DNA from 2 places in the Pseudomonas sp. I2 genome. Region 2 is predicted to be linked to the other one. Evidence: riboswitches for the same ligand, from Rfam matches in the RefSeq annotation. Region 2 holds a riboswitch; the other holds the start of a gene.
The links. A riboswitch is a leader RNA that binds a small molecule or an ion and turns the genes downstream of it on or off. The one in region 2 is predicted to bind cobalamin.
Positions count from the first base shown of each region.

Region 1: another riboswitch for cobalamin. It lies ahead of WCE05_RS07755 (ABC transporter ATP-binding protein); the one in region 2 lies ahead of WCE05_RS24190 (CbtB-domain containing protein).

Region 1 covers NZ_JBCGFQ010000011.1:51,445-56,425, forward strand. The annotation lists gene WCE05_RS07745 (OprD family porin) at 1-637, shown strand, start outside; gene paaZ (phenylacetic acid degradation bifunctional protein PaaZ) at 663-2,714, shown strand; cobalamin riboswitch at 2,813-3,021, shown strand; gene WCE05_RS07755 (ABC transporter ATP-binding protein) at 3,136-3,906, shown strand; gene WCE05_RS07760 (ABC transporter substrate-binding protein) at 3,903-4,871, shown strand; gene WCE05_RS07765 (FecCD family ABC transporter permease) at 4,871-4,981, shown strand, end outside.
Region 2 covers NZ_JBCGFQ010000072.1:4,750-9,730, reverse strand. The annotation lists gene WCE05_RS24210 (response regulator) at 1-526, opposite strand, end outside; gene cobM (precorrin-4 C(11)-methyltransferase) at 775-1,530, opposite strand; gene WCE05_RS24200 (cobalamin biosynthesis protein) at 1,563-1,973, opposite strand; gene WCE05_RS24195 (CbtA family protein) at 1,973-2,662, opposite strand; gene WCE05_RS24190 (CbtB-domain containing protein) at 2,673-2,858, opposite strand; cobalamin riboswitch at 2,954-3,178, opposite strand; cobalamin riboswitch at 3,261-3,459, shown strand; gene cobW (cobalamin biosynthesis protein CobW) at 3,559-4,626, shown strand; gene cobN (cobaltochelatase subunit CobN) at 4,630-4,981, shown strand, end outside.

The sequences.
Region 1 (4,981 bases), on a different contig from region 2:
CGCCGGCGGCAGCTACGCGATCACCCCGCAGACCAGCCTGAGCTACTACTACGCCAAGCTCGACGAGATCTATCGCCAGCAGTACCTGGGCCTGGTCCACACCCAGCCGCTGGCCGAAGGCGTGAGCCTGCGCACCGACCTGCGCTACTTCGACAGCCGTGGCGACGGCGCCGAGCGTGCCGGCAACATCGACAACCGTAACTTCAACGCCCTGTTCACCCTTGGCGTGCGGGCCCACAAGTTCTCCGCCACCTGGCAGCAGATGTCCGGCGACAGTGCCTTCCCATTCCTCAACGGCGGCGACCCGTACACCGTCAACCTGGTCACCTACAACACCTTCACCCGCGCCGGGATCGACTCCTGGCAGTTGCGCTACGACTACGACTTCGTCGCCCTCGGCATCCCCGGCCTGAGCTTCATGACCCGCTACACCGACGGCCGCCATGCCCAGACCCCGACCTCGGGCAACGGCCGCGAGCGCGAACGCGACACCGACATCACCTACGTCATCCAGAGCGGGCCGTTCAAGGACGTCAGCCTGCGCTGGCGCAACGTCACCTTCCGTTCCGGCAATGGCCTGAACAATGCCGTGGACGAGAACCGCCTGATCATCGGCTACACCCTGGCGCTGTGGTAACAGCGCCCCTCAACAGGAGAACAGCATGTCTGACGCCCCAACCCTGCAAAGCTTCATCGCCGGCCGCTGGATCGGCCAGCACGGCGCCCAGGCCCTGCGCAGCGCCCTGGACGGCCATGTCCTGGCCTACAGCCACGAGGAGCGCCCGGACTTCGCCGAAGCCCTCGAACATGCCCGCCGCCAGGGCCTGACCGCGCTGATGGCCCTGGACTTCCAGCAGCGTGCCGCCCGTCTGAAGGCCCTGGCCCTGTACCTGGCCGAGCGCAAGGAGCAGCTCTACGCCCTCTCCCACCACAGCGGCGCGACCCGTACCGACAGCTGGATCGACATCGAAGGCGGCAATGCCACGTTGTTCGCCTATGCCGGCATCGGCAGCCGCGAGCTGCCCTCGGGCAACCTGGTGCACGAAGGCCCGGCCATCCCTCTGGGCAAGCAAGGGCATTTCGCTGGCAGCCATATCCTGGTGCCGCGCGCCGGGGTGGCGGTGCACATCAATGCCTTCAACTTCCCGATCTGGGGGATGCTGGAGAAGTTCGCCCCGACCTTCCTCGCCGGCATGCCGTGCATCGTCAAGCCAGCGACCTCGACCAGCTACCTGACCGAGGCGGTGGTGCGCCTGATGAACCAGTCGGGCCTGTTGCCGGCGGGCAGCCTGCAGCTGGTGATCGGCAGCACCGGCGACTTGCTCGAGCGCCTGCAGGGCCAGGACGTGGTGACCTTCACCGGCTCCGCCGACACCGCCGCCAAGTTGCGGGTAACGCCGAACCTGGTGCGCCACTCGGTGCCATTCACCGCCGAGGCCGACTCGCTCAACTGCGCCATCCTCGGCCCGGACGTCAGCCCCGACAGCGAGGAGTTCGACCTGTACATCAAGGAGGTGGTGCGCGAGATGACCACCAAGGCCGGGCAGAAGTGCACCGCCATCCGCCGCGCCATCGTCCCGGCCAGGCACCTGGACGCCGTGGCCACCCGCCTGCGCGAGCGCCTGGCCAAGGTGGTGGTGGGCGACCCTTCGGTCGAAGGCGTGCGCATGGGTGCGCTGGCCTCCCACGACCAGCAGCGTGATGTTGGCGAGCGCGTGCGTAGCCTGCTCCAGAGCTGCGATCAATTATTCGGCGCGAGCGACGGCTTCGCCCCGGTCGGCGAGGGTGTGGCCGAGGGCGCGTTCTTCGCCCCAACCCTGCTGCAAGCCCGCGATCCCCATGCCGAAGGCGGCGCCCACGACATCGAGGCCTTCGGCCCGGTGAGCACGCTGATGGCCTACGACGACCTGGACGAAGCCCTGGCCCTGGCGGCCCGTGGCAAGGGCAGCCTGGTGGCGACCCTGGTCACCGCCGATCGCGCGGTGGCGGCCAAGGCCATCCCGGCGGCGGCCGCCTGGCATGGGCGCCTGCTGGTGCTCGACCGCGAGGCGGCCAAGGAATCCACCGGCCACGGCTCCCCCTTGCCACAGCTCAAGCACGGCGGTCCCGGCCGGGCCGGTGGTGGCGAGGAGCTCGGTGGCCTGCGGGCGGTCAAGCACTACCTGCAGCGCGCGGCGGTGCAAGGCTCGCCGAGCATGCTGACGGCGGTGACCGGCGAGTACGTGCGTGGCGCCGAGGTGATCGAGAGCGAAGTGCATCCGTTCCGCCGTCATTTCGACGACCTGCGCATCGGCGAGTCGCTGTTCACCCACCGGCGTACCGTGACCGAGGCGGACCTGGTCAACTTCGGTTGCCTGTCGGGCGACCATTTCTACATGCACTTCGACGAGATCGCCGCCAAGGCCTCGCAGTTCGGCAAGCGCATCGCCCATGGCTACTTCGTGCTGTCCGCGGCGGCAGGGCTGTTCGTGTCGCCGGGCGAAGGGCCGGTGCTGGCCAACTACGGCCTGGATACCCTGCGCTTCATCAACCCGGTGGGCATCGGCGACACCATCCAGGCCCGCCTGACCTGCAAGCGCAAGATCGACCAGGGCAAGTCCAGCCCGCTGGGCCAGCCCCAGGGCGTGGTGGCCTGGGACGTGGAGGTGAGCAACCAGCTGGGTGAGCTGGTGGCCAGCTACGACATCCTGACCTTGGTGCTCAAGCGGACTTGAATGCCGTGAGGGCTTGGGGCCGCAAAGCGGTCCCCAATGGCGATGCAAGCCTGGCCCCCACCTGCCACTGCGGTTGACTCCCCCTGCCATAAATGCTCAGATGCGCCCCTGTTTCAGGTGTCCCCCGCCGCCGTGCGGGGGGTTAAACGGGAAGCCGGTGCCTCGCCCTCGCGCGACCAGTCCGGCGCTGCCCCCGCAACGGTAAGCGAGCGATGCATTCGACACACCACTGTGCCGCCGGCATGGGAAGGTGAATGCCTCACGCCCCTCGCAAGCCCGGAGACCGGCCTGAAACTGCAATTGGCAACTCCCGCGGTGGGCGGGCGCGGGCCGGTCCTGGGGCAGCCTCGTGCCCACGATTGCTCCGTGCGTGCGCTCCGTCGGGTCTTCTCAACCCCGCAACGGTCGCTCACCCATGTCTTTGCCTACCCTGCGCATCGAAGGCCTGCACTGGTCACCGTCACCCGGCGAACGCCGGCTGCTCGACGGCATCGACCTTGAGGTCGGCCCTGGCGAGTTCGTCGGCCTGATAGGCCCCAACGGCAGCGGCAAGACCAGCCTGTTGCGCTGCGCCTACCGTTTCACCCGGCCAGACAGCGGCCGCGTATCGCTAGAAGGCGAGGACATCTGGCAGCGCCCGCCGCGCTGGGTGGCACAACGCATCGCGGTGATGCTGCAGGAGTTTCCCGAGGACTTCGGCCTGAGCGTGCGCGATGTCGTCGCCATGGGCCGTACCCCGCACCTGGGCTGGTTCCAGGGCGACAGCGAAGCGGCGCTGGTCGATGCCTGCCTGCGCGAGCTGGGCCTGCTGGCCTGCGCCGAGCAGGGCTTCGCCAGCCTGTCCGGCGGGGAAAAGCAGCGGGTTCTGCTGGCCAGGGCACGGGTGCAGCAACCGCGCCTGATGATCCTCGACGAGCCGACCAACCACCTCGATCCGCGCTACCAACTGGCCCTGCTCGAGCACATGCGCGGTACCGGGCTGAGCCTGCTGGCGAGCTTCCACGACCTGAACCTGGCCGCCGCCTTCTGTGACCGGCTGTATGTCATCGAGGCCGGCCGCATCGTTGCCCATGGCACGCCGCAGCAGGTCCTGACCGAACAGTGCCTGGCCCAGGTGTTCGGCGTGCACGCCCTGGTCGATCGTCATCCCCTCGCCTGTCACCCGCGCATCACCTGGATCAGCCCCGCATGAAACGCTTCGTCACCTGCCTGGCCCTGCTGACCGCCCTGCCCCTCGCCGCTCTGGCCAGCGACTTTCCCCTGACCGTGCACAGTTGCGACCGCGACGTGACCTTCACCCAGCCGCCACAGAGGGCGGTCAGCCACGACGTCAACCTCACCGGCATGCTCCTGGCCCTGGGGCTGCGCGAGCGCATGGTCGGCTACAGCGGCATCAGCGGCTGGAAGAACCTCGACCCGTCGATGCGCCAGGCCCTGGCCGGCCTGCCGGAACTGGCGGCACGTTACCCATCGCTGGAAAACCTGCTGGACGTGGACGCCGACTTCCTGTTCGCCGGCTGGAGTTACGGCATGCACGTGGGCGGGCCGGTCACGCCACAGACGCTGGCGCCCTTCGGCATCCCGGTCTACGAGCTGAGCGAATCCTGTTCGCGGATCATGCCCCAGCGCCAGGCCAGCCTGGAGGACCTGTACCGGGACCTGGACAACCTCGGCAGGATCTTCGCCGTGCCCGCCCAGGCCCAGGCTTTGATCGGCCAACTGCGCCAGCGCATCGCCCGGGTGACGGCCCAACTTGGCGAGGTGCAGCGCAAGCCCCGGGTGTTCCTCTACGACAGCGGCGAGGACCGCCCGACCACCTCCGGCCGCCTGGGCATGCCCCAGGCGCTGATCGAGGCGGCCGGTGGCGAGAATGTGATGGCCGATGTCAACGCCAGCTGGACCGAGGTCAGTTGGGAAAGCCTGGTCGAACGCGACCCGGAGGTGATCGTCATCGTCGACTACGGCCCCACCCACTGGCAGCACAAGCGCGACGTCCTCCTTAAGCACCCGGCCCTCGGCGAGGTGAAGGCGATTCGCGAACGGCGCTTCGTGGTGCTGTCGTACCTGCAGGTCACGCCCTCGGTGGACAACGCCGTTGCCATCGAGCACCTGGCCGCCGCGCTGCATCCGCAACGGTTCGCCGGGGCGCCGCGCTGATGCCGGTGCGTAGCCCTGCCGGCTATCGCCTGTTGCTGGTCGCACTGCTGGCGGCGCTGGTGTTTTCCTGCCTGCTGTCGCTGGGCTTCGGCGCTGCCCAGGTGCCGCTG
Region 2 (4,981 bases):
TGATAGTCTTGGCGCTCAGGCTCATGCATTGGCCGATGTGCTTGTTGCTCTCGCCGCGTGCCAGTCGGCGCAGCACTTCCATCTCGCGGTTGGACAAGCTGTCCAGGCGTACGCTCTCGCTTTCCAGCGAACTGCTGTTGACCGACATCTGCGGAAAGGTCGAGTAACCCTTGACCAGGGCCTTGAGGGCGAAGACTGGCGCCTCCAGGTCCTCGTCCTTGCGCACGAAGGCGGCGATGCCGGCGTCCAGGCAGCGGCGCACGTAGAGGTCGGCGGGCTGGCCGGTCAGGGCCATGATCTTTGGCGCCGGCTCGAGCAGTTGCAAGCGCTTGATCACTTCCATGCCATCCAGCCCTGGCAGGCCGATATCGAGGATGACCACGTCGGGCTGCAATTGGCGAGCCATCTGTACCGCTTCGATGCCGCTGCCGGCTTCGCCAACGACCTGGAAGCGTTCGCGTTCGAGCAGCATGCGTACGGCCAGCCGAACGGTGGGGTGGTCATCGACCAACAGTACGGTTGTCATTGGGGAACTCCTGTCTGGGTGTGGTCCGTTTCCTGAAATCACCCAGGAATATGTCTGGGGGCCTGCGTGGCAGCGCGCAAGATACGTCGATTCAGGAGCGTTGGTAATGGCGAGTATAGGGGTGTTGAAAAAGCGAGGTTGGTTTGTTGAAAAACCCTACACGATTAAGGGGTTTCAGTAGGCGGGGGCTGGCAGCGTCTTCGGCTGATTCCTGCACAGGTATTCGCGTGCCGGAATCAGCCGACAGGTTATTGGTCCGCGGGGCGATAGAGGTGGGCGTGCCCGGCTCGGTACAGGGCTGACTCGGCGAACGGCGCATCGCCCAGCACATGGCCCACCAGGATCAGCGCCGTACGCCGGAAGCCCTTGGCCGCAGTGCGTTCGACGATGTCCTGCAAGGTACCCATGACCCAGTCCTGGTCGGGCCAGGTGGCACGATGGACCACGGCGATCGGGCAGTCGGCGCCGTAGTGCGGCAGCAGCTCGGCGATGATGCGTGCCAGGTGCTTGACGCCCAGGTGAATGGCCAGGGTACTGCGGTGCCGGGCAAGGTCGGCCAGTTGCTCGCCGGCTGGCATGGGCGAGCTGTCGCCGTAGCGGGTGAGGATCACCGTCTGTGCCACCGCCGGCAGGGTCAGCTCGCAGCCGAGCAGGGCGGCGCTGGCCGCCGTGGCGGTGACGCCGGGGACGATCTGGTAGTCGATGCCCAGCTCGCGCAGGTAGCGGATCTGCTCGCCGATGGCGCCATACAGGCTGGGGTCGCCGCTGTGCACCCGGGCCACGTCCTGGCCTTTGTCATGGGCACTGCGAATGGCGGCGATGATCTGCTCCAGGTGCAGTTCGGCGCTGTTGATCACTGTTTCGGCACGGTGCCCTTCGAGCACCGCCGGCGGCACCAGGGAGCCGGCATAGATGATCACCGGGCACTGGCGGATCAGGCGCTGGCCCTTGACCGTGATCAGTTCCGGATCGCCGGGGCCGGCGCCGATGAAGTAGACCGTCATGGGGAATCCTTGCGGGTGAGCGGGGGAGGCGATTATCCGCCACTGGCCAGGGCGAGGGTAGCCGGGCCGAGGACCTGGCGCGTTACCCGTAGGGCGGCCGGGCCCTGGGCCTGGCTGGCGAGGGCCAGGGCTGCGCTTTCGGCCACCCCCCAGCAGCCGCTGTGCTGGAAGGTGGTTGCCGAGCGGTGGCTGAGCAGGGGTTCGAAAGCGTGCAGTTGCGCGGGGCTGAACAGCACGAGGGGCAATGCCAGGCGCCTGGCCAGTTCCTGCAAGCCGGGTTCGTTGGCTTTGAGGTCGATGCTGGCGATGCCGCGCAGCAGCGCCGGGGCCAGCCCGTGCGCCGCGAGGGCCCCGCGCAGCAGGGCCTGCAGGGTGTCGGCCGGGCAGCCCTGGCGGCAGCCGAAGCCGGCGTACAACGCCGGCGCAGGAGGGGCGAGGCGCATCAGGCTTGGCTGGTGCGACGGTACAGCCAGGCGCTGAGCAGGCCCAGGGCGAGCCAGAAGGCGGCGTTGGTCACCCAGGAGGCGATCTTGAACTGGGTTTCCAAGGCTTCGGGCGCCAGGCTCTCGTGCATCGCCGGTTGCGGCGCGCCGATCAGGTGCGGCACGACCAGTAGGGCGAGGCCCAGTACCTTGAACAGCCAGTGATGGGCGAACACCAGCAGGGCCAGGCCTGCCGCGGTGGCGGCGGCGGTGCCGATCCACCAGCCCTGGCGCTGACCCAGGTCGGCAGCGGCGGTACCCGGCAGCTCTGGCGGCAGCCCCAGGGTCGGCGCCAGGCAGAACACCGCGAACCCGGCCAGGCCCCACAGTGCGCCGGTGGCCACGCGGCCCGGTTCGCGCAAGCTGTACAGGGCCGCGAGGATCAGGGCGAAACCGACCGCGACCACCAGGTTGCCGCCGGTGGTGGAGAGCAGGCGCTGCCAGCCGTCTTCCGGTGCCCAGGCTTCGGCGTCGTGTTCATGGGCGGCGACGGCATCGCCGTGGCCGTGGTGTTCGGCGACGGGGGCCGCGCTTTCATAGGTTTCCGCCTCGAGGATCAGCGGGCTGACCCACAGGCTTTGCAAGAAGGTCAGCAGCAGGGCGGCGAGCAGGCCGCTGAAGCCGGCGGTACGGGCGATGCGCTTGATCATGCAGGCGTACTCAGTGGCAAGGGAAGGCGGCGCTGTGGCGGGTATCGTGGGCGGCGTTGTGCACGGCCTCGATGTGCGAGAAACCGGCGAAGTAGATCAGGCACAGGCCCAGCAGGCTGGCGCCGGCGGCGATGACGATGCGTTGGCTGAGGCTGACGGGGGTGCTGACGCTGTGTTTGGCGCTGGTGACGGGCATGACGCTTTCCTCTGCTTTGTCATAGGCGGCGGACAAGCGCGACAGCCCCGGGCGCAACGGGCCCAGGGAGATGCGACAGCGCCCGCCCACCGCGGGGTGATCATTCGACGTCAGGCCGGTCTCCGGGCTTGCGAGGAGGAGCAGGGCTCCTGGGGGGGAGCGTCACCTTCCCATGCCCTACGACGTGGCACAGTGGTCAAGACGCTTCGCTCGCTTACCGTTGCGGGGGCAGCACCGGCGTTGTCCGACCCCTTGGGGGCCTGGGACGCACCGGTTTCCCGTTTCACCCCCGAAGGGGCACCTGAACGCAGTGCATTAGCAAATCATGGGGCGGTTTCCCCGTCAATCGCAGGATAGGCAAGGCTTTAGGGCTGCCAAGGTTGACCGCCTGCCAACCACTGCGTAGCCTTGCCGCTTCGAGGTTCTCCGGCCGCCGCCGGAGCTAAGATGGGAACGCGGTCCAAGCCGCGGCTGCCCCCGCAACTGTAAGCACTGAACAGGATCGACACAGCCACTGCGCCAGCGCGGGAAGGCGTCATCCAACCGGCCCGGGGCCGGTACGGTGCAAGCCAGGAGACCTGCCTCGAAACGCTTTCGACTTTCAACCGGGCGGGGTGATCCGGTGGCGAACGGGCCCGGCCGTGGTGGCACGAGGCTTTCGTCCTGCATGCCCGCGCCATCCTGCCAAGGGCATCGCGACATGAAAACACTGGCCAAGCTCCCCGTCACCATCGTCACTGGCTTCCTCGGCTCGGGCAAGACCACCTTGCTCCGGCACATGCTCGACAACGCCCAGGGCCGCCGCATCGCGGTCATCGTCAACGAGTTCGGCGAGCTGGGCATCGACGGCGAGATCCTCAAGCAGTGCAGCATCGGCTGCACCGAGGAAGAGGCCAGCGGCCGCGTCTACGAACTGGCCAACGGCTGCCTGTGCTGCACCGTGCAGGAAGAGTTCTTCCCGGTGATGCGCGAACTGGTGGCACGCCGTGGCGACCTGGACCACATCCTCATCGAAACCAGCGGCCTGGCCCTGCCCAAGCCGCTGGTGCAGGCCTTCCAGTGGCCGGAAATCCGCAATGCCTGCACGGTCGATGCGGTGATCACCGTGGTCGACAGCCCGGCGGTGGCGGCGGGTACCTTCGCTGCCTACCCAGAGCAAGTGGACGCCCAGCGCAAGCTCGACCCCAACCTGGACCACGAGTCGCCGCTGCACGAGCTGTTCGCCGACCAGTTGGCCAGCGCCGACCTGGTGGTCCTGAACAAGGCCGATCTGATCGATGCCGAAGGCCTGGCCAAGGTCCGCGCCGAGGTGGCCGAGGAACTGCCGCCGGCGGTCAAGGTGATCGAGGCCAGCAGCGGGCGCCTGCCGCTGGAGGTGCTGCTTGGCGTGGGCGCCGAGGCCGAGGCGCACATCGATGGCCGGCGCACCCACCACGATGCCCATCACGCTGGCGAAGATCACGACGATCATGACCATGACGCCTTCGACTCGATCTCCATCGACCTGCCCGAGGCCGACGAAAGCCTGCTGCTCGACGCCTTGACGCAACTGGTGGTGGAGTTCGGCATCCTGCGCGCCAAGGGCTTCGCGGCCATTCCCGGCAAGCCGATGCGTCTGCTGGTGCAGGGCGTGGGGACCCGTTTCGACAAACACTTCGACCGCGCCTGGCGTGCCAACGAGCCTCGCCTGACACGCCTGGTGCTGATCGGCCAGGACCTGGATGCCGTGCAACTGGAGGCGCGCCTGCGCCAGGCCCTGGGCGCCTGATCCATGCACCTGCTGCGGACCCAGCCCGGCGGCTTCGTGCCGGACGACAGCATCGCCGACCTCGGCCAGACGCCCGCTGAGCTGGTGATCCTCTGCAGCGGCGACTCGCACCTGGCGCTGCTGGCGGAAACCGCCGAGCAGTTGCCAGACGACTTCCCCAGCCTGCGCCTGGCCAACCCCATGCAGGTGCAGAACCACGCCTCGGTCGACCTCTACGTCGACCAGGTGCTGCGCCACGCCAAGGTGATCCTGGTGTCGCTGCACGGCGGGGTCGGCTACTGGCGCTATGGCGTCGAGCAACTGGTCGAGCTGGCCAACCGCGGTGTACGGCTGATCCTGGTGCCAGGCGATGACC